DNA from 3 places in the Pseudoalteromonas sp. SR45-1 genome. Region 2 is predicted to be linked to each of the others. Evidence: predicted binding sites of a transcription regulator. Region 2 holds the regulator's gene; each other region holds the start of a gene.
The links. The regulator sigma-54, encoded in region 2, starts transcription at its own class of promoters, with help from an activator protein. The targets are predictions, from matches to a motif close to GTTGGCACGNNNNTNGNNT.
Positions count from the first base shown of each region.

Region 1: H5089_RS16740 (diacylglycerol kinase family protein) is a predicted target of sigma-54. The motif match lies at 2,627-2,645, and genes of this name have one in related genera.
Region 3: fliE (flagellar hook-basal body complex protein FliE) is a predicted target of sigma-54. The motif match lies at 3,315-3,333, and genes of this name have one in related genera.

Region 1 covers NZ_JACJDR010000018.1:21,946-32,299, forward strand. Annotated here, with positions in the region: gene H5089_RS16710 (monodechloroaminopyrrolnitrin synthase PrnB family protein) at 1-90, shown strand, start outside; gene H5089_RS16715 (aminotransferase class V-fold PLP-dependent enzyme) at 92-1,216, shown strand; gene H5089_RS16720 (RNA-binding protein) at 1,200-1,688, opposite strand; tRNA gene H5089_RS16725 (tRNA-Ser) at 1,996-2,088, opposite strand; tRNA gene H5089_RS16730 (tRNA-Ser) at 2,140-2,230, opposite strand; gene H5089_RS16735 (hypothetical protein) at 2,449-2,589, opposite strand; gene H5089_RS16740 (diacylglycerol kinase family protein) at 2,915-3,784, shown strand; gene H5089_RS16745 (DMT family transporter) at 3,822-4,751, opposite strand; gene H5089_RS16750 (PLP-dependent aminotransferase family protein) at 4,855-6,297, shown strand; gene H5089_RS16755 (YggN family protein) at 6,536-7,330, opposite strand; gene H5089_RS16760 (PA3496 family putative envelope integrity protein) at 7,718-7,903, shown strand; gene H5089_RS16765 (glutathione peroxidase) at 8,022-8,519, opposite strand; gene H5089_RS16770 (AzlD domain-containing protein) at 8,593-8,892, opposite strand; gene H5089_RS16775 (AzlC family ABC transporter permease) at 8,889-9,593, opposite strand; gene H5089_RS16780 (cytochrome b/b6 domain-containing protein) at 9,701-10,354, shown strand, end outside.
Region 2 covers NZ_JACJDR010000002.1:62,946-73,299, forward strand. Annotated here, with positions in the region: gene H5089_RS02670 (YgiQ family radical SAM protein) at 1-81, shown strand, start outside; gene H5089_RS02675 (protein disulfide oxidoreductase) at 251-658, opposite strand; gene mgtE (magnesium transporter) at 861-2,219, opposite strand; gene H5089_RS02685 (HPr family phosphocarrier protein) at 2,351-2,623, opposite strand; gene rapZ (RNase adapter RapZ) at 2,666-3,511, opposite strand; gene ptsN (PTS IIA-like nitrogen regulatory protein PtsN) at 3,530-3,982, opposite strand; gene hpf (ribosome hibernation promoting factor) at 3,987-4,274, opposite strand; gene H5089_RS02705 (RNA polymerase factor sigma-54) at 4,301-5,800, opposite strand; gene lptB (LPS export ABC transporter ATP-binding protein) at 5,870-6,595, opposite strand; gene lptA (lipopolysaccharide transport periplasmic protein LptA) at 6,592-7,137, opposite strand; gene lptC (LPS export ABC transporter periplasmic protein LptC) at 7,127-7,681, opposite strand; gene kdsC (3-deoxy-manno-octulosonate-8-phosphatase KdsC) at 7,678-8,229, opposite strand; gene H5089_RS02730 (KpsF/GutQ family sugar-phosphate isomerase) at 8,230-9,201, opposite strand; gene H5089_RS02735 (calcium/sodium antiporter) at 9,205-10,173, opposite strand.
Region 3 covers NZ_JACJDR010000017.1:26,790-37,143, reverse strand. Annotated here, with positions in the region: gene fliH (flagellar assembly protein FliH) at 1-170, opposite strand, end outside; gene fliG (flagellar motor switch protein FliG) at 174-1,214, opposite strand; gene fliF (flagellar basal-body MS-ring/collar protein FliF) at 1,207-2,922, opposite strand; gene fliE (flagellar hook-basal body complex protein FliE) at 2,943-3,275, opposite strand; gene H5089_RS16170 (sigma-54 dependent transcriptional regulator) at 3,432-4,898, opposite strand; gene H5089_RS16165 (PAS domain-containing sensor histidine kinase) at 4,895-6,007, opposite strand; gene H5089_RS16160 (DNA-3-methyladenine glycosylase I) at 6,140-6,733, shown strand; gene H5089_RS16155 (sigma-54-dependent Fis family transcriptional regulator) at 7,021-8,457, opposite strand; gene fliS (flagellar export chaperone FliS) at 8,890-9,291, shown strand; gene H5089_RS16145 (hypothetical protein) at 9,300-9,614, shown strand; gene fliD (flagellar filament capping protein FliD) at 9,710-10,354, opposite strand, start outside.

The DNA of each region.
Region 1 (10,354 bases), on a different contig from region 2:
AAATTAAGAGATAGGCGAGCCAGTGCCAAACGCGACGATATAAAAACACGTTTTGACGATCTAAATACACTTAAAGAATGGGTTAAATAGCATGCTTAAAAATGATTTTTGTATGGCTGATGGCTGTTATTTACTAAACCACTCGGTAGGGCGTCCTCTTAAAAATACGCAGCAATATTTATCACAGCACTACTTTTTACCGTGGGAGAGCTCAAATAAAGAACCTTGGCAACAATGGCTGCCCGCAGTTGAGCAATTTACTACCGCGCTTGGTAAGTTATTTAATGCGCCTAGTTCGCAGTTTTGTCCTCAGGTTAATTTATCAAGTGGCTTAACAAAATTGCTTATGTCGCATCCACGGCTACAGCAAAAAAATTGTAAAGTGCTTATGGCGCAAAGTGATTTTCCGAGTATGGGTTTTGCAATGCAAAAAGCGTTGCCAAAGTGCGCGCAAATCATATTTATACCTGAGCACGAAAACCTAACTGATATTAGTGTTTGGCAGCGTTATATAACCGCCGACATCGATTTAGTTTTTATAAGTCATGTATATTCAAATACAGGTGTACAGGCGCCTGTGTACGATATTGTAGCTATAAGTAAATTTACCAATAGTTTATCAATAGTTGATGTTGCTCAGTCAGCGGGTGTTATACCGCTTGATTTAAGCGTGCTCGATGCGGACTTTATGATTGGCTCGAGCGTTAAATGGTTATGTGGTGGCCCAGGTGCAGCTTATTTATGGGTTAACAAAAATCAAATAGAGTATTGTGAGCCTAAAGATGTGGGTTGGTTTTCGCATCAAAATCCATTTGAGTTCGATATTAACCACTTTGAATATAACGCCAGTGCGCTCAAGTTTTGGGGTGGCACCCCTTCTGTAGCGCCTTATATTATTGCCGCAAATAGTATTACCTACTTTGCAGAGCTAACAGCTCACAAGGTAAGGGTGCATAACTTAGCGATGCTTACGCTTATTCATGAGCAACTAAGCGAATATGTTGTATCACCTATGAGTGGTGATAAATGCAGCGGGACTGTTATTTTGTTTTTTAACAAGCAGCAAGACCATGTACTTACAGAGCTTAATAAAGCGAAAGTCAGTGTAGATGCTCGCAAATTTGGAATACGAGTATCGCCACATATTTATAATACTCAAGAAGACGTTGCGCAATTTATTTCTATAGTAAAACGAGCGCTTAAGGGTTTTGGCTAAGCTGCTGCTTTCTTTGCTTTAATGACTCTATTTTTTGCTGCGTTTGACTAATTGATGCGTCGTAGGCTTGTTTTAATGAATTTGTTTTAGTTGCGATAGCATCAGCAATAGACGAAGCGCCTAAACGATTGGCCTTATCTTGGGTCATATAATCTATTTGTTGTTTTTTAGCTGCGTATTCTTTTTGGCTTTGTTCAATAGATAGCTCAAGGCGCTTTATTTCACGCTCTATTTGCTGAACCTCTAAGTAGTCATCAACAGAGGTATCGGTAATACCTTTACCGGGCGTAGAGCTTTTATATGCTTCAATTACATTTATATCTTTTAGAGTAATAACTTGTGCATCTTTAGCGCAAGGCGTTTGGCTAAAAGTAGGAACGCCCTTAATTACACACTTATACACTGTTGTACTTTGTGCCAAGGTAAAAAATGGTGCTGCCGCGCAAAATGATAGCAATATGAACCGGATCATAGCTAAACCTAAAAGTGGCTAAAGTTGTGTTAATAATGCCCTAAGTTATTACTAGGCACAATTTGTTTAGTTTTTATAAATTTTAGGCACAAAAAACCACAATCAAGTGGTTTAAATTACGTATGGTCCAGAGGGAGGGATAGACTTGCTTACATCCATGTAATCAATCGCTACGCGACGCTTGCAGCGGCCTAAAATATTCCAGACATTTTGTCGAACCATGTCGAGGGTTCTCACCCTCCCAATTTAGTATCGGTGTTAAATTTTAGGCACAAAAAAACCACAATTAAGTGGTTTAAATTAAGTATGGTGGAGAGGGAGGGATTCGAACCCTCGATAGAGCTACAAACTCTATACTCCCTTAGCAGGGGAGCTCCTTCGGCCACTCGGACACCTCTCCAACGCATAACCGGTTGTATTGATGGAATAAAAAAAGCCACCAATTAAAATATGGTGGAGAGATAGGGATTTGAACCCTAGATGGGCTATAAACCCATGCCGGTTTTCAAGACCGGTGCATTCGACCACTCTGCCATCTCTCCGTGACGCAGAATAATACTTAGGTGATACCGCTGTGTAAATAGCAAAATGACTGTTTGCCTAAAAAATATACGTAAATGAGGTTTTTTTTGTAAATAAGGGGAAATTAAGGCAATTTTTAATAAAATAAATAGGTTGCAGCAAACAATGGGAGCTAAATAAGTGACTTCATTTAGTGGTTGAGTGTTCGCTGCACCGAAAAATAATCATGGTTGGGTGATTATTTATATTGAGCTGCACCGCTAAGTGCTAGTCTTTTACCAATCGTGTTAAGTTTAGCTAACATTCTTGCTTTACGGTTAGTTGGTTTAACGGCTACTTGCGCTACTGCTGTTTGATTTAATGTATTAATTGGTTTCATTATTTTGCTCCGGTCGTATCTGTTGAAATCGCGTGCATTTTGCACGTTGTTTGATTAAAAATACAACGATAAAAATTGAGCCTGAGGGATTAGTTAAACTAATCTGAATTGATTTTATTAATATGCGATTCAGTAAGTTGCATTACTGTTTTTGCATAGCTATTTATATGACGGTTGGTTTTAACCCCTTTGATGTTGGGGTTTTTGGTTTTTTAATTTATTTTTATGCATTTTATACAATGTTTTTTGATTATTTATTCAGATTAAAAAAATTTAATTAAACGTTTGTTATCTCACTCTAAAATACATTGCTGGAAACAAAAGCTTGTCACTACTTATAATTATTAAACCAAGTATCAAAAAACAGAGCCAAAAATCATTGGCATGGCTTAAAAATATCTGTAAAAAACGCAGCTTTTCTTATTGTATATTTACTACAACGGGAAGCTTTGACGATGACTGCGCTCAAATAAGGTTGTTACTGAGTAAATTTCCCAAAGTAGTTGCACTAGGTGGCGATGGTACATTGAACTTGGCGGTTAATGCACTAATAGGGAGCAGCTGTTCGTTAGCATTATTACCTTGCGGTACAGGTAACGATTTCTCCAGAGGGTTTAATTGCAAAGAAGATGATTGGCGAAAGGCATTATTTAATACACCGACAGCAATTGATATAGGAAAAATTAATAGCCGCTATTTTATTAATATTGCAGGGGTAGGATTTGATGCTCATGTGATTAAAACTATTAACGATAAAGCTAATTTTTCATCTTTTGATTACAGTTGGACGAGCATTAAAGAGCTATTTTATTATCAAGCTCAGCAGTTACAAGGTACGTTTAATAACGATGCTCGGCAGTATCAAAATTTAATTACTGTATTTGCTAATCATAAGTACTTTGGTGGCGGGCTAAAAATAGCGCCAAAAGCAGATTTAACTGATGGCCAGCTTGAGTGTTATCAAATGCGATCGGGTGGGCTTTTTTATAATGTAATAAGCTTTATTAAGTTATTTTTTAAGCGTCATGAGTATATAAAAAACCTTACCTATAGTCGCTTAAATACAGCTTCCATAAAAACTGAAGGGTTATTGATTGAAGCAGATGGTGAGCTGATAGGTAAAACTCCTGCAGTTGTTAGTGTGTATGGACAGGTCTTACTTTTTCATATGCCAATAAAAAAGCGCCTTCAGTAAAGTAGGCGCTTTTGCGTTAGTTGCGTTAATAACGCGTCTAACTGGGGACGGAGCCACTTTTAGCTATTGCTCTATTAGCTAAAAAGGCGTTAATTCGTTTTGTTGGGGTAAGCACAATGGCGTTACCTAATAGCACTAAGCTAAACCCTGCAAAGGTATTTGCGTGCCATTCAAAGCCTTCAAAAAAGCTACTCAGTGTTACTGCCACTAATGGGAATAAAACAATAACGTAGCTGGCTTTTTCAGGGCCTATATTTTTTAGTAGTGCAAAGTAACAACCAAAAGCGATTACTGTGCCAAATATTGATAAATAAAGTAATGATAACCAGTAGCTAGTTGGGGCGTTTAAACTAAATTGCACATCGTTCATTAATACATATAAAGCTAAGCCTATAGCACTATATAACATGCCCCATGCATTGCCCTGCAATACGCCAATTTGCTTACGAGAATTACGAACGCTTATCATGTTGCCCAATGAAGCCACAAAGGTGCCACCAAGGGCAAGTAGTAACCCGACCAATGCACCGTTACTTAAGTCGAACTGCTGTAACTGTGGCCAAAACAGACACGTAATACCTAATACAGCGAGTGCGGCACCGGTATAAATTCGTTTTGAGATAGGTTTACCAAAAAATAGTCGAGTGTTAACTATGTTCATAACCAGCAATAGTGAAAAGGCGATAGAGGTCATAGCGGAGGTTAAGTAATTTTGTGCCCAGTAAAGCATTAAGTAATTTAAGGCAAAATTACAAATAGCCAACAAAGCAAAAAAGCCATGATCGATTAATGAAAAGCGCATATCCGGTTTTTTGTACGCTACATATAACCACATTAAAAGTGCTGCAATAGCAAAGCGATAAAATAACGATAGCTCTACCGCAATATCACCTAGCTGAAATTCGATGGCTAACCAAGTAGAACCCCAAATTAAAACGGTTGTAATGTATAGCGCTGCACTTTTCATGGTTACTCTCCAAAGCCCGATTGAATGGCTATTTTAAGACCTGTCTGTATACTTACCATATACAGAAAAGTAAAAATGTAACCTATACAGATTTGGATGCGTGATGATAAGACAAAAAAATAGCCAGGGGCATGAGTTTCTATATCAGCAAGTTATTCAGTTGATCAGAGATATGAGCGCCCAGCAGGTTTTACTTCCTGGCGAAAAACTTCCATCACTGCGTAAAATGGCAGATAACTTAAACATTAGTATTCCGACAGTGAAGCAAGCTTATCAAACACTTGAAGATCAGGGGTTAGTAGAGGCACGTGAAAAATCAGGGTATTTTTTAAAAGTCGTTAGCATGGCGCATAATTTACCTAAGCGAGTTAAATTAAGTCGCGAACCTGTTGTGGTAAATAAACAAGCCTTAATAGAGCAGGTATACAGTGCGATTCATCAAGCTAATGTAGTTCCTTTTGGTATCGCTAATCCAATTGCTGCTGCACCCACCGATAAAGCACTCGCCAGAAACATGCGCCGTGTAATGACAATTGCGGGCAGTAAAGCTATTAACTATGGACCAACAGATGGGTTTGTACCGCTGAAAAAGCAATTGGTGCATCGCTATTTAGATTTTGGTATTGGCATAAATATGGACGAGCTTGTGATCACCAATGGTGCGCAAGAAGCCATGGCTATTGCACTTAAGTGTGTGACAAAGCCAGGCGATGTAGTTGCCATTGAGACGCCTTGTTATCACGGGATTATAGAGCTAATAGAGAGCTTAGGCCTCAAAGCGCTCGAAATACCATTGTGCCCAGATAATGGCATTTGGTTGAGCGATTTAGAACGTGCTTTAAACGAGCATGATATAAAAGCGTGTTTATTCTCGACTGCAATTAGTAACCCTGTGGGCAGCTTTATGCCTGATACGAACAGACAGCAGCTGGTGGAGCTACTTGAAAGTCATGACGTAGTGCTTATTGAAGATGACGTATATGGCGATTTATATTTTACGGCAAAACGAGGCACACCTGCTTTAGCGTACTCTAAAAAAGGATTAGTGATTAGTTGCTCATCTTTTTCTAAAACGGCAGCGCCGAGCTATCGTGTAGGTTGGTTAGTTGCGGGTAAATTTGCAACGCAAGCAAGGCGATATAAAAGAGCACTAAGTTGCTCTGCTTCGTTAATAAACCAATGGACGTTATCTGAGTTTATTGCCAGTGGTGAGTACGACCGAAATTTAAAAGTACTTAGGCAACGCCTGCGCGATAACAAAGAGCGTATGCGATGGTGCTTACAACAAGCTATGCCAAAAAACACACGTATAAGCGATCCAAAAGGAGGCTGCGTTATGTGGCTAGATTTAGGAGGCGAGTACGATAGCCAAACATTGTTTTTACTTGCGCTTGAGGTTGGTATTAGTATTACCCCTGGGCTTGTTTTTTCGGCCTCTAATAAATATAAAAGCTGCGTAAGATTAAGTTATGGTGTGCAATGGAACGCGCAAATTGAGCAAGCAATAGTTACATTGGGTAAGCTTACTTTATTAGCTAAAAAGTAATACCAATCTGCTTATATATGGGGTCTATTTAACGTTAAGAAAATTACGCTAGAACTAGGCAAAAGTTTTTGTATCTAGTTGTTCTAAATAAAAAAATTTTAACGACGTTATAGTGCAATTTAATTCGTTAAATTGCTCAAAGATTTATGCAGGTTGGTATAAGTTTGCGAAACACAAAAAAGCAGCATTTAAGTAAACTTAAGTGCTGCCAAAGGGATGTTAAATAACGTTTACTGTACTAATTTTGTTTAAAGCTAAATAACTGGTAACCTTCAAGCTCAGGCACTTGCATTACTAATTGCTCTTCTTGTTTTGCAATATCAGCAAAGTTTCCACATAAAGAGTTGGCACGTTCTTCAAGTGCGCTTGCATGTAGCTCTACTTTTTCTTCTATTTGTGCACCCATATTTTCCATACGTTGTTCAAAGGCATCCATATCACCGCCTGAACCAAGTAACTCAGAACCTAAAGCTACTAAAATACTGCCCATTGATTGCATTACTGCTGATTCAACCGCTGTTTCTATCTGCTGCTCAAATTGTTGTTCAAAGTTTTCGCCAAATTGATTAAAACTTTGTTGGCCCATCACAAATGTACCTTGCTGGTAAAATGTGTTTTCTACTTCGATTTTAATGTCATCCATAAGCTCAGACATATTATCAAGACCGTCAATATTAAATGCATTGCCTACTTCTTCTAATGCTACTCCGGCAATTTTAACACCCTCAAGCGCTATATTAGCTACTTCAGGTAATTGAGTGCGTAAGCTATCAGAGTACTTGGTTAGCGCGTCGCGCTGCGAACTATTCAGCGCTACAAGTTCGCCATTTACGGTTAAGTCACCATGGGTATTAAACTGCATGGTTTTATTGTTGGCGGTAAAAATTTCCAATTCGTTTGGCTTAATGCGCACATCATTTTTAAATTCGACGTTACATTCATCATTACTAAATGAAATTGCAGAATCGTTATCGTTATGAGCCATAGCGGCTGGTGAACAAATTAATGCGCTAACTAATAGTAATTTTTTCATGTTTGTTCTCTACTTTTTGTTGATGACGATTAATTAATAACAAGTTTGATGCCAGTTTTATTTTTTAATATAAAACATATGCTTAACTGTTTTTGTTTGTTTTTTAGTAAATGAAATTAATTAATAAATAACTATTTTTTAGTCAAATTGGCTAACTAATAAAAATTAATAAATTTTATTTATCGATACGATAAAAAACTCTCACTTTCCTCAATTCAAATTTAGCGCTATTTATTCACATTACTGACATGAAGACTATTTACAGTAGTCACGTGGCTTTATTTTGATGTTAATTTGCACAGCATTTTGACGTTAAACATTTTAATTTTACCGACTATTGCGATAATAAAATCCTTGGTTGGTCTCAAACACTTTATGGAGTGGGTTGTGGGTAAGACATTTAGTTACGATGCGCTAGATGACGATTTTGTTGAAGACGAGTACGAAATGCTCGGCCGTAATCAACACGATAAGAACAAGCAAAAGGTTAAAAAGAAGTTGGAAGACTACCTTGAGCAAAAACGCTTGCGTAAAAATCTAGGCGAAGATGATTTAAGCGATTACACCGATTAAATTTCACTAGTATAAATAAAATACCAATTAATATTGAGAGTTTAAATGTGCAGTTATGCGTATGTTTAAGTTTCAGTAGTATTGGCAATAAAGAGGCCTTGCGCCTCTTTATTACTTTTTAAAGCGCATTTTTAGTTTGTGCCAAAGCTTTTTGAATTGTAAGTTCTAGCTTTTCTGGTTTAGTAAAAGGTGCATAACGTTTAATTGGCGTGCCATCTGCAGCAATTAAAAATTTAGTAAAATTCCACTTTATTTTACGTGTTAAAAAACCAGGTAAAGCCGATTTTAAAAAACGAAAGACTGGGTGAGCATGCTTACCGTTTACATCTACTTTGGCCGCCATTAAAAAACTCACACCAAAATTAATTAAACACCCTTGCTCTATTTGTGTAGCGTCGCCGGGTTCTTGCTGACCAAATTGATTACACGGAAACCCTAAAATAACTAAACCTTGGCTAGCATATTTATTATGCAAAGCTTGAAGCGACTCGTATTGGTAGGTAAATCCACATTTACTTGCGGTATTAACAATAAGCACAACCCTACCTTCAAAATTACTAAAGTTAATAGGTTGACCCTGCAAGCTTGTTGCGCTTAATTGATGGAATTTGTGCATATTGGCGTCTTTTTTATTATTGTTATTGGTATTTTAACCTGAGTACAGTATTTCATAAAGTACAAAGAGTGCTCTAATTTAATATTAAAAATAGCCCCATACCGGCAAGTGTTGTGTAATAAATATTATGTGTTTTATAGGCAACAATGATGGCGACTAGTGCTGCGCTTAAATAAGGGTTTTGCCAGTTTAAGTTAATGCCATCTTCATTCAAAAACACGATAGGCACCCAAATTGCTGTAAGCACCGCAGGTGCGCTAAAGCTTAAAAATTGCTGCATTTTAGGGCCTACTTTAAACGGTAAAGCGCGGTGTAAAAATAAATAACGCGTAAAAAATGTAATGCACGCCATGAGTAAAATAGTTGTCATCATGGCGTTGCTTCCTTTTTAGCGGTTAGCCTTGCTGTGCTGTAACCTGCGGCCATTGCCAGCAGCGCTGAGCAAACAAGCCACAACTCAAATCCTGTACTTTTTAAAAGCGTTGCGCTAACACCAGCTACAATTACCGTAACGAGTGAGGCCAAATTTTTGATTCCCGGAATAACCAACGCGATAAACGTCGCGGCAATTGCAAAGTCGAGCCCTAAATTAGTTAGGTCGGGCAGCATTGTGCCCGCTACAATGCCAATTAACGTCCAAATATTCCATGCAATATAAAAGCTAAAACCAGCGCTTAATGCGTATATTAAGCGTGTTTTTGTTCTATATGCTCTTCGATGATGAGAAAACGCAAACAGCTCGTCGGTTAAAACAAAACTTACTGGTAAGCGCCAACGCATAGGTTGATCAATCACCTTATGACGCACGGCTAACCCGTATAAAAAATGCCGAGAGCTAATAATAAATGTTGTGAATAAAATTGTGAGCAATGGTGTGTTGCCCGCCATAAGTTCAATCGCAACAAGCTGTGCAGAGCCTGCAAATACTAATAACGACATTGCTTGGGTTTCAAAGGCGCTAAAACCATTTTGAATCGCTAAAGAGCCGCATAAAATACCCCAAGGAACAACGGCTAAACACAGTGGTAGCATATCTAAAAAGCCTTTTAAAATAGCTTTTTTAACTGGTTGCATGATATTTACTCTCACGGCTTGTAGAATGGCTCATAAGGATACCTTAATATTATGATGTTAAAGTAGTTAACAAATTAAATAATACTGTTTTTTTAAGGATAGGCACAATGACGACGTTAAAAGTGTGGGATGGGTTTATTAGATGCTTTCATTGGTTTTTGGTTGTAAGTATTGCAGTGCTTTATTTTAGTATTGAAGAGGGCATGATTGAGCTTCACTTTGTCGCTGGTTTTTTTACTTTAGCACTTATAGTAACACGTTTAATATGGGGTGTTATTGGTAGTAAAACCGCGAGATTAAGTGGGTTACTGCACTCTCCTCGTGCTATTTTAAAGGCGCTAAAAACACCAAGCGAATCGTTAGGCCATTCAGCACCCGGCAGCTGTATGGTGATAGTTTTTTTTATATTGATCATAACGCAACTTGTAAGTGGCTTAATGAGCAGTGATGGTATTTTAACTGACGGGCCGCTTGCTCAATATGTGTCTAGCGATACGATTGATTTTGCCAATTGGCTACATGAGCTGAATTTTGACATTTTACTTTATGCTATTGGCTTGCACGTATTGGCTATTATCATTTATAGAATAAAAGGCAAACCGCTAGTTAAGGCGATGATCACAGGCTCAAAAGAGTTAAAAGCGGATGACTCTGAGGCTAAAGTAACTAAAGCGTCTTGGCCTGCGTGGTTAATATTTATATCTTTATTGGTGTTGCTGGTATTTACGTGGGCGAAAGAGCCTTTAACTTATTTGTTTAGT
Region 2 (10,354 bases):
ACGCGACATACTGGTTTTAGCCAATTTAAAAAGGCAAACACTAAGCCAAAAGTGGGCGGTAATCGTCAAAGCACACGTTAGTAATTTTATTCGCTAATAGATAAGGCTAATTGCGGTACGCGTTTTTTAGCTTTTGTATACGTAAATTAAGTCAGCTTTGCTCTTTATTATCTATATTATTGTAGGTGATAAAGAGTGAGGTTTTAGAGCCCCCTCTCTTTAGATATCCTGTGCTAAGTTTAGCTTTTTTTTAAAGCATTGATGATAACCACAAACGCAATTTAAGTGACCATAACGGCTGAATGCCGGTGAGTCCTTGCGTCATTTTATTATCTTTTAAGATTATATAAGATGGCGTGACTTGTCCCTGCCAATCGGAAAATATCTCCCCGTGTTGATCGTTAACAGTACTGAAGCTGTAGCCTTGCTCATTTAAATAATCATGCAGCTCTTGATCAGAGCCTGATTTTATCGCGATGCTCACAACAGGGTATTTATTCTCGTTTTCGAGTTCGTTTATGGCAGGGGAGGTAATACTACAAATAGGACACCAAGTTCCCCAAAAATACACAAGCGTGGGTTTATCTTGGCTCATTGCTGCTAAATTAATGTTTTGCCCTTTATAGTCGATTAATTGTAATTGAGGATTTGCTGGCATGACAGGTTGCCGCCACCAATTGACGGCGGTATAAATGACGAAAAATATAGAGCTATATACCAGTACACTTTTTAATATGGATACGCTTTTTTGTTTTAGCGTTTTTTTAGGTATGTCATTTTTATGTTTGGTATCCGTTGCCATAGCTACTGATTTACCCTAACTATTTTTGCTGTAGTTTTTTACTTTTAAAGCGTTTAATTTATATCAGCAACCATGTAGCAGTACCTAAAAAGGCGAATATACCAACAATATCAGTCACTGTGGTTAGCACCACACTCCCTGCAAGAGCAGGGTCTATATTCATTCTTTTAAGAATTATTGGAATACTTGCACCAGCAACACCTGCCACAACTAAGTTCATAAACATAGCGAAGGCGAGTACGCCACCAAGCATAAAGTCCCACTGCCATAGCGCAATAACACCCGCAATTAATAGTGACCACAAAATACCGTTTAGCGCGCCAATGGCCAGTTCTTTCATCATCAAGAAACGTTGGTTTGTTTGGTTTATATGACCTACTGCAATACCACGGATAACAAGCGTTAATGATTGGCTACCAGCAACACCACCCATAGAAGGGACAATACCGTTAAGCACAGCCAAAATAGGGAGAACATCTAAAGTGCCTTCAAAAAAGCTAGCTACAAAAGCAGCTGCAAGTGCGGTTAGTAAGTTAACTCCTAGCCAAACTGAGCGTTTTTTAGAGCTTTTTAGTACTGGCGCGAATGTATCCTCTTCATCATCAAGACCGGCTAGGCTTAATAAGCTATGCTCGGCATCTTCTCGGATTACATCAACGATGTCATCGATAGTAACACGACCGAGGAGTTGGTCGTTATCGTCCACCACTGGGGCCGATATCCAATTATGACGCTCAAATAATTGCGCTACTTCACTTTCATCCATTGAGATTGGGATAGACTCACAATCTTCATCCATTAAATCGCGGACAATTTTTTCTGGCGGATTAGTTAATAATGTACTCAGCGATAAAGCGCCTATAAAGCAGTTATGTTTATCAACAACATATAAATCATCTGTACCCTCTGGTAACTCACCACGCAGTCTAATATAACGAAGTACAACATCGAGTGTTACATCAGGGCGAATGGTCACCGTATCGGTGTTCATTAGCGCACCTGCTGAACGCTCTTGATATGACAGTGCTTGCGTGGCACGTTCACGGTCTTGAATGTCCATCGCGCTAACAACGTCTTTATAGACGGTATCTGGCAGGCTACGTAATACTTCACCTAAGTCATCGTGGCCCATGTCTTCAGTTGCGGCGGCAATGTGCTTAGGTTCCATTTGGGCAATAATGCCTAAACGAACATCTTCAGATAATTCTTCAAGAACATCACCCTGCACATCAGGATCGACCAATTGCCAAAGCAGTCGGCGAATTTTATGCGGTGATGATTCTAATAATAATGCGGTATCACAAGGAGCCGTTTTTGCGAGCATGCGCCTAACTTGAACAAATTGACCACTATTGAGTGACTTCGTCACCTGCTTTAGTTGCTGTAGTGGATAATCTTGTTCAAAAGCTTCTGGCATTGGCGTCCTTTATAAATTGTTATATTACTTTATGGGGGGAGGTGAGTTAACTGGCGTTACTAACCTATTTATTTTATATATCTGTTTTAATTGAAGCACTAGTAATGCGAATATTGTTTTTATAAAACAGATTATTCTTGTTCATTAAAGCGTTGTGCTATTAATTCTCCAACAGCGTGTAAAGCTTGCTCAGAATCAGGGCCTTTACAAACAACTTTAACTTCTTTTCCTTGGCTACTTTCAAGTAACATTAATGCAAGTACGCTATCGCCTGCTGCTTCTTTGTCATCTTGGAATAATGTGATTGTCGCATCAAATTGTACTGCTAATTGCGCAAGCACAGTAGCTGCTCTGGCGTGTAAGCCTAATTTGTTTTTTATTAAAAAGGTATCTTCACAATGCATAACTTACTCTACCTAAGCTGAACAGGTGATTATTCAGCTATATTATTTTTCTTGCTCGCGATGGCGAATTTTTACATTGGGATGTGTCATTGCAAAACTTTCACCGATAGTTTGCGCTAAATACACAGAGCGATGTTGCCCGCCTGTACACCCAATAGCAATGGTTAAATAACTGCGGTTATTTCTTTCTAAATGCGGTAACCACGTTTGTACAAATGTTTGAATTTGCCATGTGAATTTTTGCACTATGCTGTGATTAGCTAAATAGTCTTTAACCGGTTGATCTAACCCATTTAAAGGCTTCAACTCTGGTTCCCAGTGTGGATTTGGTAAAAAGCGTGCATCAAATACGTAGTCTGCTTCTTTTGGTATACCGTGTTTAAAGCCAAATGATTCAAATGTGACAATCAGTTGCTTATCTTTTTTACCTAAAATCTTTTCACGAATAGATTCAGCGAGTTGATGAACACTTAAATCAGTCGTATCTATCATAAAGTCGGCGCGAGTGGTTAATACATCAAGTAATTCTTTTTCTTTTTTGATGGCTAAATCAAGAGGCAACGAGTCTATTGATAGTGGGTGTAATCTGCGTGTTTCAGAAAAGCGTTTGATCAATGTCTGATCGTCACTATCTAAATAAAATAACGTAGGGTTTGCAAAGCCTGGTAAGTATTCAAGAATATCGTTAAATTCATCTTGTTCTTTAGGTATGTTGCGCACATCTATGCTAACAGCAATTTTATCGTAGCTATCAGACACACTGCGAACTAATGAAGGTAGTAGGTTTACTGGAATATTATCTACGCAATAATAACCTAAATCTTCTACAACGCGCAAAGCAACCGACTTTCCAGAACCAGAACGGCCGCTTATGATAATTAACTCCATTTAACACCCTTTATAAAACTATGATTGATCGACAATAACTTGGTAAAGCTCAGTATCAGATTTTGCACTGCGTAACTGTTTACAAAAATCTTTGTTGTTTAGTTTATCAGCAATGGTTGCTAGAGTCTTTAAGTGCTGCTGGTTATCGCCATCTGGTACGATGAGTGCGACAAAAATATCAACAGGGCGATTATCGATTGCATCAAAGTTTATTGGAGTTTCGCTAACGAGCACTAAAGCCAAAGGCTCTTCTGCACCGCTCATTCTTCCATGAGGAATAGCAATGCCACGTCCTATACCTGTACTACCTAATTTCTCTCTGCTCATTAAAGCATTAAGAATATCTTGTTGCGGTAAATACGGAAGTTTGTCGTGAGCAAGTTCGCTAATGAACTCTAAAATTCTTTTTTTGCTATTAAAAAGGACCGCAGCTTTGCTGCAGTCCTGGCATATAAGTGAACTTAATTTCATCATATTAGTGTCGAGCAAGCTTCTCTTTGTGTTTGATTACTTGGCGATCGAGCTTGTCGATCAACGAGTCAATAGCGGCATACATATCTTGATGTTCTGTAGAGGCAAATAGCTCAGCACCGCTTACGTGTATTGTGGCTTCTGCTTTTTGATTTAATTTTTCTACATCGAGAATGACATGAACATTATTAATATGATCAGAGTGTCTTTCAAGCTTCGCAAATTTAGTATTAATATAGTCTCTTAGTGAATCGGTTAATTCTACGTGACGACCAGTTAAGTTTAGTTGCATAAGCATTACCCTCTTAGTTTAGCGTCTTAAATCAGACTTTTACGCTGATTTGACGGTGGAATAGCAAGAGATTCGCGGTATTTTGCGATTGTACGTCTCGCTACTTTAATTCCTTGCTCAGCCAATATATCCGCTATTTTGCTATCACTCAATGGTTTTGCTGAGTTTTCTGCTGCGATTAATTTTCGGATAAGCGCACGTATTGCTGTAGATGAACATTCACCACCGTTTTCAGTACTTACATGGCTTGAGAAAAAATATTTAAGCTCAAATATACCACGGGGTGTATGCATGTACTTTTGAGTAGTTACGCGAGAAATTGTCGATTCGTGCATTTCTACCATTTCAGCAACATCATTTAAAACCATTGGTTTCATGGCTTCAGGGCCATGTTCAAAAAAGCCTTGTTGTTGCTTAACAATACAATTAGTAACTTTTAATAGCGTGTCGTTTCTACTTTCTAAGCTTTTAATAAACCATTTAGCTTCTTGTAAATGTGAGCGAATAAACTGGCTGTCGCCACTTGATTTTACAGTGCGAGACATTGCTGCGTATTGGCTATTAACACGAATTTTAGGCATGCTATCTGGGTTTAATTCGACAACCCAGCGGCCTTTAATTTTTTTAACTGACACATCAGGAATAACATACTCAGATTCTTCCCTTACAATAGTATCTGCAGGTTTTGGGTTGAGAGTATGTATTAGTGTCATTACTTCTTTAAGCTCTTCTTCTTTGAGCTTAGTTTTTTTCATTAATGTACGATAGTCGCGAGCTGCTAATAGATCAATATGCTCGGTTAAAATCATTTTCGTTTCATTAATATAAGGTGTTTCTTTATCAAATTGATTAAGCTGAATACACAAACACTCTTGTAAACTACGTGCAGCAATACCAACAGGATCAAACAGTTGGATGCGTTTTAATACCGCTTCAATTTCATCAAGTTCGACTTCGTTATCATCTTCGTTTTCTTGATTAAAGCTTTCTAAAATCTCTTCGCAGCTTAGTGTTAAAATACCTGAATCATCGACAGCTTCTACAATAGCAATAGCAATAGCTTCGTCTGTAGGGCTAAATGGCGTTAGTTGTAATTGCCACATTAAATACTCATGGAGCGTTTCAGTAGAGGCGCCTTGGTATATTGATTCGTCTTCAGGCATTGGACCTGATGAGGCTGCAGGAGCGGCACTCATGTACTCATCCCAACTGACATCCATAGCCATGTCGTCACTTAGCGTGTCTTTTGCAAGTGCTTCACCAGTATCTTGTTCGTATTCGCTCGGAGCATCATCAGCAGATGCGCTAACAGTTATGTCATCGGTATCAGCTTTTTGCTCGTTTTTACCAGCAGCGTCTTCGGAATAGTCTGCCTCTTCAACCTCTAATAGTGGATTACTGTCGAGAGCTTCTTGTATTTCTTGCTGGAGATCCAATGTACTGAGTTGCAACAAACGAATAGCTTGTTGCAACTGTGGAGTCATTGTAAGTTGCTGGCCCATGCGCAGCTGTAGTGATTGCCTCATGTATCTCTAACAATCCTTTTATGTTGTTATAATTAATACTAGCAGATGCTTAAAGACATGGCGTAAATGTTACAGCCTAAATTGCTCGCCTAAGTAAACATCGCGTACTGTTTTATCATTTAATACGTGTTCTGGAGTACCTGATGCAATCAGCTCCCCATGAGAAACAATGTAGGCTTTTTCACAAACATCAAGGGTCTCTCTTACGTTATGGTCGGTAATTAATACACCAATCCCACGATTTTTAAGATGTTCTATTATTTTCTTTATATCTAATACCGAAATAGGGTCAACACCGGCAAACGGTTCATCCAGTAATATAAATTTAGGATCTGCTGCCAGCGCTCGTGCTATTTCTACACGACGACGTTCTCCCCCCGATAATGCCATACCTTGGCTATCACGAATGTGTTGTATGCTAAATTCATCTAATAAGTTATTGAGCGTGTCTTCTCTGGCTTGTTTATTTAGTTCTTTGCGCGTTTCTAAAATGGCCATTAAGTTTTGATAAACAGTCAGCTTTCTAAAAATCGATGACTCTTGTGGTAAGTAGCCTATGCCTAATCTAGCACGACTATGCATAGGTAAAAGAGTAATATCGTTATCATCAATAGATATTTTACCTTTGTCGCTAGGAACAAGCCCTACAATCATATAAAAAGTCGTTGTTTTACCAGCACCGTTAGGGCCAAGTAAGCCAACTATACTGCCAGCTTGTACTTCAAGGCCGACGTTTTTTACAACTTCACGACCTTTATAGCTTTTTGCCAATAGTTCTGCTTTTAATGTGCTCATGGTTGACCTTTATCGCCTTTTTTACTTTTTTTAGTTTCGATCGGTACTAAAATTGTGTGAACGCGGTCAGTTGAGTTTTCATCTTTTTCGGCACTGATGAGCTGCTGCTCTATGTCGTAGGTAATGCTTTTAGCATTTATTTTTTGTCCGGCTTGCGATACTTGTGCATTACCAACAAGCGTTAAAAAACGCTTAGATACATCATAACGTACTTCGTCAGCACTGGCGCTCATAGTCGTGCCGTCTGATTGCTTTTCTTCAAAGTGCGCAGGGCTGCCTGTGGCAATTAATAATTGTTTATTATCACCAAGTTCATCACGTTTGTGTACTTCGAGGCGATCGGCTGTAATGCGGCGATTACCGTGAATAATCTCAACGTTTTTCTCAAAAATACCCACATTAGCTTTCAATTGACCTTCTTGCTTGTCGGCACTTATTGAAATTTGATTGGCAGCAGGTTGCGTGTTTTGCTCTGCAGCACTACTATTAAACGCTAGTATAAGTGTAGGAATGATAAGTGATTTTAATATTTTATTGGTCATAATATATGGTTCGCGTATGGTTAATTAGTTTTATCACTTCGGTTTTCAAGTCGGCTTCTAGGCCTTTACCGGTGATTTTTAAATTGGGTCCAGTGATAATGACGGGTTGCTCCGAACGCATTGTTAATAACTTTATATCAACCTGAATATTATCAGCATTGATTTTGTCTATCATGGCGTTATCGGTTAAATTTTTGGCAACCACATTACCTTCTAAAATTAATTGTTTATCTTCATATAATGTTGCTTCGTCTGCATTTATTTGCCACGTTTGTTGCTCGTTATATAAAGTAAAAATGGGTTTTTCAAAAAACGTGAAACCTAATTGCTGGTATAGCTCCATTTTAGCCGCAGTGACTTTGTGGCTAATTTTACCTTGCTCATCATAGGCTGTCTGTTTGAGCTCAATAGCTATGTAATCAGGCTTAGCAACAACTTCAGGCTCAGCCTGAGGCACAATATTTGTTTGTGTAAAATAAGGGTACCAAAGCCAAACCATACAGCTAATGAATAAAACGCTTAATATTATGCGCGCTGCATTCATGAACTAGTACCTTGTGTAGTCAATGCTTTACCATTTTCAAGCATGAGCAAATCGGTGAGTTCTCTCACAGCGCCAAAACCACCAGGCATTTGCGTTACATAATGTGACAAACGCTTAATAAGAGGGTGGGCATCATTTACTGCAACGGCAAAGCCTACTAACTCCATAACAGGCATGTCAGGACCGTCATCACCAATATAAGCAATTTGTTCATCGCTAAGGTTGAGTTTATCTTTTAATTCTTGATAGGCAATGAGCTTATTTTCTTGGCCTTGATAAATATGCTGTACGGTTAAGCTGCTCATACGTTGTTGTACTATCTGTGAATGACGACCAGTAATAACAGCTACTTCAAAGCCACTGTTTATAAGTGCTTTAATGCCAAAACCATCTTTTGTATTAAATGCTTTTAGCTCTTCACCTTGATTGCCAAGGTAAATACGGCCATCAGAAAATACACCATCAATATCGCATATAAGTAGTTTTACTTTTTTAGCGCGTGCTTTTGCATCATCGCTCAGCGGTTGATAGAGTTCTTCAAATTGCATTTATAACACTCCTGCTTTTAATAGGTCTTGCATATTTAATGCGCCAATAGGTTGGTTTTTCTCATTGACGACGATTAGGCCATTTATACGTTTACGTTCCATAATATTGAGCGCTTCAGCGGCTAAAATATCTTGCGTAGCTGTAGTGCATGACTTAGTCATAACAACATCTATTTGTGTTGTATGAATATCAATTCTTTGTTCTAAAATGCGACGTAAGTCACCATCGGTAAATAACCCTACGAGTTGCTGATTTTCATCAACAATGGCTGTCATACCTAATCCTTTAGCTGACATTTCTATTAGAGCATCTTTAACTGTTTGTGAAATATCAATAATAGGTGTATTTGCGCCGCTGTGCATAACATCTTTTAAAGTAAGTAATAAGCGCTTGCCTAAACTACCACCTGGGTGAGATAGCGCGAAGTCATCAGCTGTAAAGCCGCGAGCTTCTAATAATGCAACTGCCATGGCATCGCCCATCGCAAGCGTTGCAGTGGTACTTGATGTAGGGGCTAGACCCAATGAGCAAGCTTCTTTTTCTACTTTAATGCACACATGTACATTAGCAAGGGTTGCCATTGTTGATTGTGTATTGCCAGTCATCGCTATCATTTTGGCACCAAGTCGTTTTAAAACCGGAATGATATTTAAAACTTCGCTGGTTTCCCCTGAATTAGAAATAAGCATAACCACGTCATTTTTAGTGATCATACCTAAATCACCATGACTTGCTTCACCAGGGTGAACAAAAAACGCAGGGCTGCCAGTGCTTGCAAGGGTTGCCGCTATTTTATTGCCAATATGGCCTGATTTTCCCATGCCAATAACAATAATACGGCCTTCACAGTCGTACATTAATTGGCACGCGTTATGAAAATTTTCATCTACATATTGTGCAATATCACTAAGTGCTTGGCGCTCAACATCTAAAACGCGAAGGCCTTGTTCAATAAAGTTTAGCGTTGCCATCATTTACCCTACTTGACTAAAAATATACCCTTGGTAACCCAAAAACGCTATTAGCAATAAGCCGCCTTCTACCCTATTGATACGCTGGGTGCCTCTAAAGTTCAATGACATAATAATAAGAGCAAGTGTTGCACCAATCATAATTAATATATCTCGGCTTACTAACGATGGATCAATTGCTGAAGGATTAATAATACCTGCTAGAGGTAATACAGCTAAAATATTAAATATGTTTGAGCCAACAATATTACCTAGTGCTAAATCATCTTCATTTTTAAGTACACCTGCAACCGAGGCGGCAAGTTCAGGCAAGCTAGTACCAATGGCAATAATTGTTAAACCAATGACTAAGTCGCTTAAGCCGAAGTATTTAGCAATATCAACAGCTGAGCCGATTAAAAAATGAGAACTAACCGGCAAGAGTACCATGCCGACAATTAACCAAAATACCGCTTTTTTAGTAGGTACATCGTTTGGTACATCGTCGCAGGCTTCTGAGACAAATGGGTCATCTTGGTTTTTTGCACGCATAGATACAATGATTAACCCACCGATGAATACGATAAAGCCAACTAAAAGCGCAACACCTTCACTAAATGAAAAGTAGTTATCTGAGAACACATACCAAGTAGCTAAAGATACGAGCATCACTAATGGCATTTCACGTTTTAACGTACTAGATGAAACTGAAAGAGGGCGAAATAGAGCAGTGATACCTAACACAAGTAAAATGTTTGTAATATTAGAGCCAACAGCATTGCCAACGGCTGTGTCGGTTTTGTTAGCCAAAGCGGCAGAGGCTGAAACCATCATTTCAGGGGCTGAAGAGCCCATGGCTACAACGGTCAAACCAACAATAAGTGTAGGTACACCAAAGTTTTTAGCAAGAGCCGCAGCCCCATAAACAAACCTATCGGCACTCCAAACAAGAGCTGCAAAACCAAGAATTAAAATAACAAACGAGGTAACCATTGTGTTAAGCCAGTTATACAAAATACGGATGGCGCGAATAGTAACAAAAGCCAAGATGAAAGTATAAATAAAAGAGTAAGGTCAACTAGGTAACAATGTTGCTTTTAAACAGCTAATTTAAAAATTTAAGCCGGGGTTAAGCTGTTTTGAGCGAGTCTTATAATCCTTTTCATGGGTGTAT
Region 3 (10,354 bases), on a different contig from region 2:
GGCATTTCTTCAGCTAATTCTTTTTTATACAGATCACTAAGCGGTGTGCCGTAAGCCGTAGAGCGATTGCCAAAGCTGCTCTCATCTGGTGCTACATCTGGAATAGCCCAGTTTTTTAATAATTCATCTGCTTCATCAGCCCGAAGTGTGCGCCCTTTGAGTTTGCTCATGGCTTACAAGAACTCCTCGCCACCGCCGCCGCCCAGCTGAATTTCACCTGAGTCAGATAAACGACGCGCTGTTGATAAAATCTCTTTTTGCGCCGCTTCTACTTCACTTATACGAACAGGTGCCATAGCTTCTAAATCATCAGCAAGCATTTCGGCTGCACGCTTAGACATATTGCCCAGTATTTTATCTTTAAGGGCATCGTCGGTGCCTTTAATTGCTTTCATTAATACGTCTTGTTGTACTTCTCGAAGGATTGCTTGAATACCACGGTCTTCAACATCCATTAAGTTTTCAAACACAAACATTAAGTCTTGAATTTGCTGCGACATCTCTTCGTCATGCTCACGAATAGAGTCCATTAACTGCCCTTCTACATTGGTATCTAGGTAGTTCATTATATCTGCAGCTGCTTTTAAGCCACCCATTTTAGCGGCTTGTGCACCTGCTTGGCCGGCAAATTGTTTTTCCATAATTTCGTTTAGCTCTTGCAGTGCTGCTGGCTGAACTTCTTCAAGGTTTGCAATACGCATTGTTAAATCTAAACGCACTTTTTCAGGGAACTGAGCAATAATCTCAGCTGACTGTTCTGGCTCTAAATACGATAATACAATGGTTTGAATTTGCGGATGCTCATTACGAATAATATTTGCTACCTGCTTAGAGTCCATCCATTTTAATGAATCCAAGCCTTTAGCACCTGAGCCCATAACAATTTGGTCAATAAGGCTAGCGGCTTTGTCTTCACCAAGTGCTGCTGTAAGCGCTTTTTTAATAAAGTCTTCTGACTGAAAACCAATGGTACTAAAGCTTTGAATTTGTTCTATAAACAAGTTGTGTACAGCGCTAATTTTAGCTTGCGATAAATCCTGTAGCCCAGCCATCGCCATACCCACTTTTTGTACCTGTTTAGGTTCTAAGTGTTTAAGGATTTGCGCGGCATCTTCTTCTGATAAACTCAAAAGTAATATAGCAGCTTTATCTACCCCATCTAGCTTATCAACATCAAAGGCTGGCGGGAGTTGTTTTTGTTCTTGATCAGTCATCTTCTGTTAACCACGCTTTCACTACTTGTGATGATAGTTCTGGTTCGTTAGCTACAAGGGCACGAATTGCTTTGAGTAAATCTTCGTCGCCATGTAAATCCGGTAACTGCAGTGTACCATCACTTGAGAAACCAACCGAAGCAGAATCAAAGTCTTTATTTAGCATATCAAGTGTATTGTCGCCAATATCTACGCCTGAACTTAATGCATCTTCGTCGTATTCTTCTAGTGTATCGTCTGGGTAAATTAAGCGCTTAAGCATTGGTTTTACTACTGCCATTATCAATACAATGATAACTAAGGCTCCTAGTACAAGGCGGGCTATTTTCATAAACCAGTCTTGTTCCCACAGTGGCACTTCTATTGCTAAATTTGTTGCTTCACGTACAAACGGCACTGTTACTACTTCAAGTGCATCACCACGTTGCATATCAAAACCTACACCACCTTGTAATAAGCGACGAATATTTGACAATGCCTCTACCGAGCGCGGGGCCATAGTTGTTTCGCCGTTTTCTCCCACTTTAGGGACATAGTCAACAGCAACTGACACACTTATTCTGCGTATTACACCACTTTGCTGGCGCTTGTGAGAAATAGTTGTATCGAGTTCATAATTACGTGTTGCTTCTTTGTGGCTACGTGTTGGTGACGTAGCTGTGCCTGCGCCGCCTTGTCCTGCAACTTCAGGGATGTTTGAGTTTAGCGGTGGTTGATTTGTAAGCGCACCAGGAATACCAACAGCTAAACCACCAATGTTATTTTCTTCAAATGTGGTTTCGCTTCTAACCGCTGGTAGGTCTGGGTTATAACGCTTTTGAGTTTCCTCAACTGAGCTAAAGTCCATGCTCAAATCAACTTGAGCTGTATAGTTTGCAAGCCCAACAACCGGTATTAAAATACTGTCTATTTTTTCAAGATACTCTTGTTCGCGCTTACGTTCTAAATCGTATTCTTTACGAGAGCGTGCTGCTAATGAGCTTTGCGAACCTGAATTTAATAATCGACCATTTTGGTCAGTAACCGTAACACGTGCAGGCTCTAAGCCTTGTACTGCTGAAGCAATCATATCAACAACAGAGTCTACTTCTTCACGGTCAAGTGAGCGGCCACGTTTAAGTGTTAATACAACAGTAGCGGATGGTTTTTTCTCTCTGCGGGCAAATACGTTTTCTTTAGGGATGGCTAACAATACTTTGGCGCGAGTAATGTTATTTAGCTCTTCAATGGTGCGTGCTAATTGCTGTTCACGACCATGTTTTAAGCGTTCACGCTCCAAGCGTTGGCTTACACCAAAGCCCATATCTTGCATAATTATGTCAGAGCCAGATGCAGGGCCTTGCTCTAACCCTTCGCGGGTCATTAGCAATTTAATGTTTTGGTATTCGCTTTCATCAACCGATACAACATTGCCATCTAGTTGGTATTCAATTTTTTGCGCATCTAAAAAGTCTAATGTTTGAATAAGCTCTTCTGTTTGCATTTTGCCTAACGGGCGCATATCTGGCTGACGAGCCCAAATAATAATAAAAATCGCGATAGCTAAACAAATAGCCAATGCTATAACCAATGTTACTTGGCGCAATACATCAACACCATTTAAAGCACTTAAGTAGCCTGACTTTTGTTCTTGTTGATCATCACCACCACTTTGGTCAATACCGCCACCAGCAAGTGCTAGGTCTGTAGATTGGTTAGATTGCGCCACAATAATTCTCCACTACCTAATTAAACAGGCATGTTCATGATTTCTTTATAAGCTTCAACAAGTTTATTACGAACCTGTACTGTAGCCTCAAAAGCAACTGACGATTTTTGAGAAGCAATCATCGCCTCAGCAAGAGATACACTTCGATCCCCCATCTCAACTGCTGTTACTTTTTGCGCGGCATCTTGTTGTAACCCGTGCACTGAATTTATTGCATCACTTAGCATGTCGCCAAATTGTGCTGTAGAAGTAGACTGCACCTGAGTTGGCAGTTTATTAGTTTGATTATTACGACCGGCTTCTAAAGCCATTGATTGCATTTCTTGAAATACAGCACTGTTTTGAATTTTCATAATTTATCTCTGACACGCAGTGAACTCTTACAAGTAATAAAGCACAAAGCATGCCAAATAATTAATCATTAAAATACAATAAGTTAACTTTAATTTGTGTGAGTCAGAGTTTTGACAACCCTAAGCTCGCAGCGCAAACTTAGGGTTTATAGGAGGTTATGCAGGAAGTGAAATACCTAAATCGCGCATTTGCGCTAGTTTATAACGTAAAGTTCGTGGGCTTATGCCCAACGTTTCGGCAACGTCTTTACGCTTGCCTTGGCAACGCGCAAGGGTTTCTAAAATAATACGATGCTCTTTGTCTTTAAGCTCATCTTTATAGCTACCGGTATCTGCCGCTAGCAAACCTTGATTAGGCTCATCCTCAGCATGCAATTTTTCATCATAATATGCAGAGCTTAACGTGCTTTTATCAACACCTTTATCTGCATGAGCTAATTCTGTTGGCGATACGGTTTGCGCCGGTGCCAATGAAGGCTCCATAACAAAGTTATTAGATACTAAGTTTTCGATAAAAATAGCATGCTCGTTTATTGTATCGCCACTTCGCAGTATAAGTGCACGCTGTATAACGTTATCAAGTTCGCGCACATTACCAGGCCACGCGTGAGCCAGTAACTTTTGCTCGGCAGCTTTATCTAAATACGCCATAGGCTCCTTGCTTTTACTTATATGGCGCTCAATTAAATGCTTAGCCAATACAATAATATCGCCAGGGCGTTGGCACAATGGTCGCCACATTAGTGGAAAAACATTAAGCCTGTAATATAAATCTTCTCTAAACTGATTTTCAGACACGGCTTCTTTTAAATCACGATTACTGGTTGCCAAAATACGTACATCGAGCTGAATTGTTTTACGCCCCCCTAAACGCTCTACTTCACGTTCTTGCAGTACGCGTAAAAGTTTAGCTTGTAGTCCTAAGTCCATTTCAGTAATTTCATCAAGTAAAATAGTACCGCCTTGTGCTTGCTCAAACTTACCCGGACATGCTTGAATCGCCCCCGTAAAAGCCCCTTTTTCGTAACCAAATAACGTGGCTTCGAGCATATTTTCAGGAATAGCCGCGCAGTTAATCGCTACAAATGGCTCATTACATCGGCTCGACTTATCATGAATATAACGCGCAAGTACTTCCTTACCCGAACCACTTGGGCCAAGTACCATTACACTTGCATCAGAGCGTGCTACTTTACTTGCAAGCTCCAATAATTGAATACTAGTTGGATCAGCAACAACGGGGCCGTCGGTTTCTTTTGCTTTTTCAGGCAAATAACGGCTCACCATATTTAACAGCACTTCAGGTGCAAATGGTTTTGCCATGTAGTCAATTGCACCTAGGCGCATGGCCTCTACCGCATCGTCAATTGTGGCATACGCCGTCATCATCAATACAGGTAAATCAGGGTGGTTTAATTTAATACTGCGTAGTAAATCAAGTCCACTCATTGCGCCCATTTGCACGTCGCTTACAACAAGCGAAAATTGATCTTTTTTAAGCAGTAACATTGCTTGCTCAGCACTGCTCGCTGCAACACATTCAATACCCGACATTTCAAGGGTATCTATTAAGGCTTCACGAAGCCCTGCGTCATCTTCGACAACTAAAATAGTGTTACTCATAATGACCCCTCTAATTTAGATGTTGCCTTAATAGGCAGTAACAAGCTAAAGCAGGCACCACCATGCGTATTATTAGTCACATCAACACGGCCTTGGTGCGCACTAGCCACCGAACTCACTACAGCAAGCCCTAAACCTGTGCCCTGACTTTTTGTAGTAAAAAATGGTTCAAAAATTTTATCGCTTTGGCTTAAATCAACACCTGGGCCATTGTCGCTCACACTAATACGAACCATATCTAAATCTTTTAAATCTCTTTGTGCGCTAATTTTTACTTTTGCGCCGCCGCCAATAACTTGAATACTATTGTGCACTAGATTTTGAATAGCACTGGCCAATGCCGTTTTATTACCAACTATTTGTATATCGGGTTCAGGTAAGCTTACATCCAGTTCACTTTCATTAAGTGCGACCATCGCATCAGCACCTGCTTTAACTTCGGTTAAAAGCTGCTGCATTGAAACTTGCTCAACAACTTGCTGATCGCCACTTTTAGCAAATAACAGCATGTCGTTTACTTGAGTTTCTAAATCTTTTAAACGCGACATTAACTTTGTTTGAAAGTTATCGCGAGATGCTTCGGGTAAGCGCTTAGACCCTAAATTAGCTGCGTAAAGCATAGCGGCTGAAAGCGGCGTACGTACTTGATGCGCTAATGATGCAACCATTTTACCCAGCGCGCTTAATCGCTGCATATGTGCAACACGTTTTTGTAAGCGGCGAGTTTCGGTTAAATCCGTCATTAAAATAAGTTGCCCAGGCTCTGGTGCTAAAGCAGTAATATCAAGCTTTATTAAACGCCCATCTTTTAAAGACACTTCATGGCCATCATCTTGATGTGGCCTAAAAGAGCGCTGAATAACATTAAACCAGCGTTCGCCTTCAAGTGGCTCGCCAAGCATATCAATCGCTATTTGATTCGCTTTTGCAATCAACCCTTTGCCATCAAGTACAACCACGCCTGCAGGCATGGTATCAACCAAATGCGAAAGCCAACTTGCTTGCTTGCGCAGATCGCTTAATTCACCAATGTACTCCTCTTGAAGTAAACATGGGTTATACTGATTTGCAGAAAAAAACTGTGGTTTTAGCACGCTAGCAAGGGCCATAATCAAATCTCGAATTGATGTAGATACATGTCTAAATGCACGATTTATACCAAAATTTATTTACATACTTATCATTAAGTTACATCAATAATTTGAGCGACATAAAAATGACGCACACAAAAAGGAATAATAATGAGTGAGCAAATAAAGTGCCGTTGCCCGTGGCTCGACACCACTAAACCCGACTACGTTATTTACCATGATGAAGAATGGGGTGTGCCTCTTTATGATGATACAAAGCTGTTTGAATTTATCACTCTTGAATCAGCGCAAGCCGGCTTAAGCTGGTACACAATTTTAAAAAAGCGTAGCGGTTACAAAAAAGCATTTGCTAATTTTGATGTAGATAAAGTGGCACAATTCACACAAGATGACGTTGAGAGACTAATGTTTGATGAAGGGATTGTGCGCAACCGATTAAAAATTGCGGCAACTGTTAACAACGCAAAGTGCTTTATAGAAATACAAAAAGAATTTGGAAGTTTTAGTAACTACCAATGGCAGTTTGTCGATAATAAACCGATTATAAGTAATTTAAATAACGCTGAGGACTACCCAGCAATTACAGAGGCATCAACTGCATTTGCTAAAGATTTAAAAAAACGGGGTTTTAAGTTTTTAGGCCCTACAACGGTATATGCGCATATGCAGGCCTGCGGTATGGTTAACGATCACAGTAATGATTGTTTTAGAAAAGAAGAAATTATTAAGACCTTTAGTGAGTAAGTGATTAGTTCACAAAGAGGTTAAGAGACGCTGCGCTTTAGAGAAGTAAAGCGTAAGTTGACTATGGTTTCTCATTTAGCTTCGTTTTTCTCTTTGTGAAATAACGTTTTATTTAAATGATTAAAAGCTACGCTTTTCACGCGAGCAAGCTCAGCGTCTACCGCCAAGGTTTAAGTTTGGGTTATCTTGTAGACGCCAAGCTTGCTTGCGTGACGGGCAAAGCCCCTAAAGTGATTGACCACAAATGAATAATAAATAACGAAAAGCATTTCACCATTTTCGTACTTCTAATCTCGTGAAAGATTATACTTTTTCATTTTCTCAACGAGTGTTGTTCTGCGAACCCCTAATATCTCTGCAGCGCGAGCTACAACGTAATCATAGCGCTCTAACGCTTGGGTAATTAAGCTTATTTCAAGTTCGGCTAAATAATCTTTAAGTTCAATACCATCATCAGGTAATAGCCCACTACCCGTTTGGCTAAACTCAGCGTCAGGCTCACTTTCGTAATCACTAAAGCCTGTACTAAATATGTCGTTAAAGGCGTCTTTTTCCATTAACTCTTCAGGGTATTCTGGCTCGTAGGCTTCAACTTCAATGTAACGATATTTGTTAGGTAAATCAGGAATATCGACCACTTTGTCAGGGAACATAATAACCATACGCTCCACCAAATTAGCAAGCTCACGAATATTACCAGGCCAAGCATGTTCTTTTAAGCTCTCAACTGCGCGCTCTGTAAACTTAGCGGTAGAACCAGTCTGGTCGTTAACACGGCGCATTAACTCTTTTAAAAGCAGCGGAATATCATCAGCTCGTTCACTCAGCGATGGGTTTTCGATAGGGAATACATTTAAACGGTAATATAAATCTTCCCTAAAACTACCCTCTTCAATCATTGTTTCAAGATTACGATGCGTGGCCGCAATAACGCGTACATCAGCTTGGATTGCCTTTGTACCACCAACACGTTCGTAGCTGCGTTCTTGCAATACTCGCAGCAACTTAACTTGCATTTGCAGTGGCATATCGCCTATTTCATCTAAAAATAGCGTTCCACCTTGAGCTAGTTCAAACCGCCCTTTACGAGCCGATATAGCACCAGTAAACGCGCCTTTTTCGTGGCCAAATAGTTCACTTTCGAGCAGCTCAGCCGGAATAGCACCACAGTTAACAGGTACAAACGGTCCATTAATACGCTTTGAAAGCAAGTGTACATTACGGGCAACCACTTCTTTACCTGTGCCTGATTCGCCTAAAATTAAAACATTAGCGTCGGTTTTTGCCACTTGTTCAATTAAAAAGCGAACATCTTTTACGGCCTCTGTTTCACCAACAAGTCCATCAAAAATTTTATGTGGTTTACTATGCTTATGCTCATTAGGCAGCATGCGCTGATACTGTTGGCAATCGTGAAGTAACTGAGTTGTCACTTCGTGATTAAATGGCTCGCAAATAAGCCCCACCACATTAGCGATACTTAATAGTGGTTTTAGCGTTTCGCCAATTAATAAAAACGGTAATGTTGGATAGCGTTTAATTAAGCTTTCGTGGTCAAGTGATTGCAACGCTCCTAAAATAATCATGCATTCTTGCTGCTGATATTTTTTGCATTCTTGTTCAAAGCAGTCTTCGCTTAATAGTTGAGCAGCCTCACCAATAAAGCCAAGTGAAGCATTTAATCCTATTGCGCGGTTGTTATTATTATCTAAAATCAAGATCATATTTAGCGAGCCGTACTTTCACTAATTTGTATAATTAGTTAAATTGTAAGCCAGTTCAGCATGGATGCAAGTGATAGCGGCAGTTTTTTGACATAAACGCCAAAAAACAGGCGGGCTAGTTAAGTCAATCATACTTAATAGTTAATCATTAAGTATGGGTTATAGTTTTAACTTAGCCATTACTTAACTATTACCTAACTATTACCTAACTATAACTTAGCCCTAAAAATTAATTTACTCTGCAATAAAAATGCTATTGTTAGTAAATAAACTCAATTATAAATTTAAGTTGAAGTTACAAATGCCGATACATAAATAAGTGAAAATGCTTGGCATTAATATTGCTTTGTTCTTATAAAAGTATAAAAGCTTAATTAATTTTTTGTATTAGCTTTCACATAATTTTATCGTTTTAAATTTTAGGATTTTCCCATGGCTCATGTCTCAGTAAAAAAATACAGTCAAGTTCGTGCCAGTAGTATTGCCGAAATGGCTCCTTACGAACAAATAAACCTTATATTCAGTAATATTATCGGTCGCTTAGCAGCAACAAAAGGGTTTATTGAGCGCAAAGAAATACAAAAAAAAGGTGAAAACATTTCAGCCTGTGTTTTATTATTTGGTGCACTGCAAGACGCACTTAATTTAGAAGTAGAACAAGACCCTAGTATTTCTAACAATTTATTGGCACTTTACGATTACTGCCAGCGCCGTTTAACGCAAGCGAACATAAACAACGATATTGAAGCAATTGTGGAAGTATCAAGTATTGTTAAAGAAATTAAAGAAGGCTGGGATAATATTCCGCTAGATCAACGAAGCCCTGCGGTTTAATTTCAATTATGGACTCGCCAACATTTTCAGAGCCATTAACTAACTACTCTGAGCTCATACAAAACTTGCTTAGTAAAATTGAAGTGTTAGTAAATGATGATAATGCAGACGAAGCTCAGCCTCTTTTAGACACTTTAAATGTTGAACTAAAGCAATGGTGCGAGAGCAGCGACGGCCCAAGCGCAGAGCAATTAGAATTAGTTCAGCTTCGTATAAATACTATTTTAGTAAAAGCGAATAGTGCAAAAAACGAATCATCAAAAGCTATTATTAAACATAAAAAGTCAGGCAAGGCTATAAAGGCTTATAAAGAAAGTCGCTAAAATCTACTCAAATAGAAAACACAAAAAACCGTTTTAAATAACGGTTTTTTTGTGTTTTCTTAATTTAGTTATTAATTTAATATCATACTTATCTACTAAGAGTTATCTCGTACTACGCCTGGCATATTCTCTAATTGAGCTTGAACATAACTGCTGGTGTTATTAAGGCTCGCCACTAATAAATCCATCGCATTATATTGAGCATATAAGCGAGACGATAGCGACTCCATTTTACTGGCAAGGTCCAAGCGCTGATCATCTAAATCGTCTAGCTGATTTGTTTTACTATCAATTCGGTTTTGGATAATGCCGTCAGAATCTGTATAAAAGCTCATTAGCTCATCAAAAGACTGCGCAAAACCATCATCGTCATCACCTACAAAAAACTGCTGCACTAAATTTACATCTGCATCTATTTGCTCATCGAGTGTTTCTGTATTTAGCGTTAAAACACCGTAGCGATCTGTTTCGACACCTAATTGCGAAAGTGATAACGAATTACCATCACCTAAATCAACTGATTCAGTTATTTCACTACGAAGCTTTGACATAACGCCTCGAAGTAGTGAATCTCCAGCCATGACTCCTGCACCCGCTTCACTTGAGGCACCTAGGTTATTGCTCAGCTCTAACAGCTCATTATAACTTTCAATAAAGCTATTTAAGCCTGCTCTAATATTATTATTATTTTCGGTAATTGATATGTCGCTTATGTCGTCATCGATATCGTGCGGTTTTTT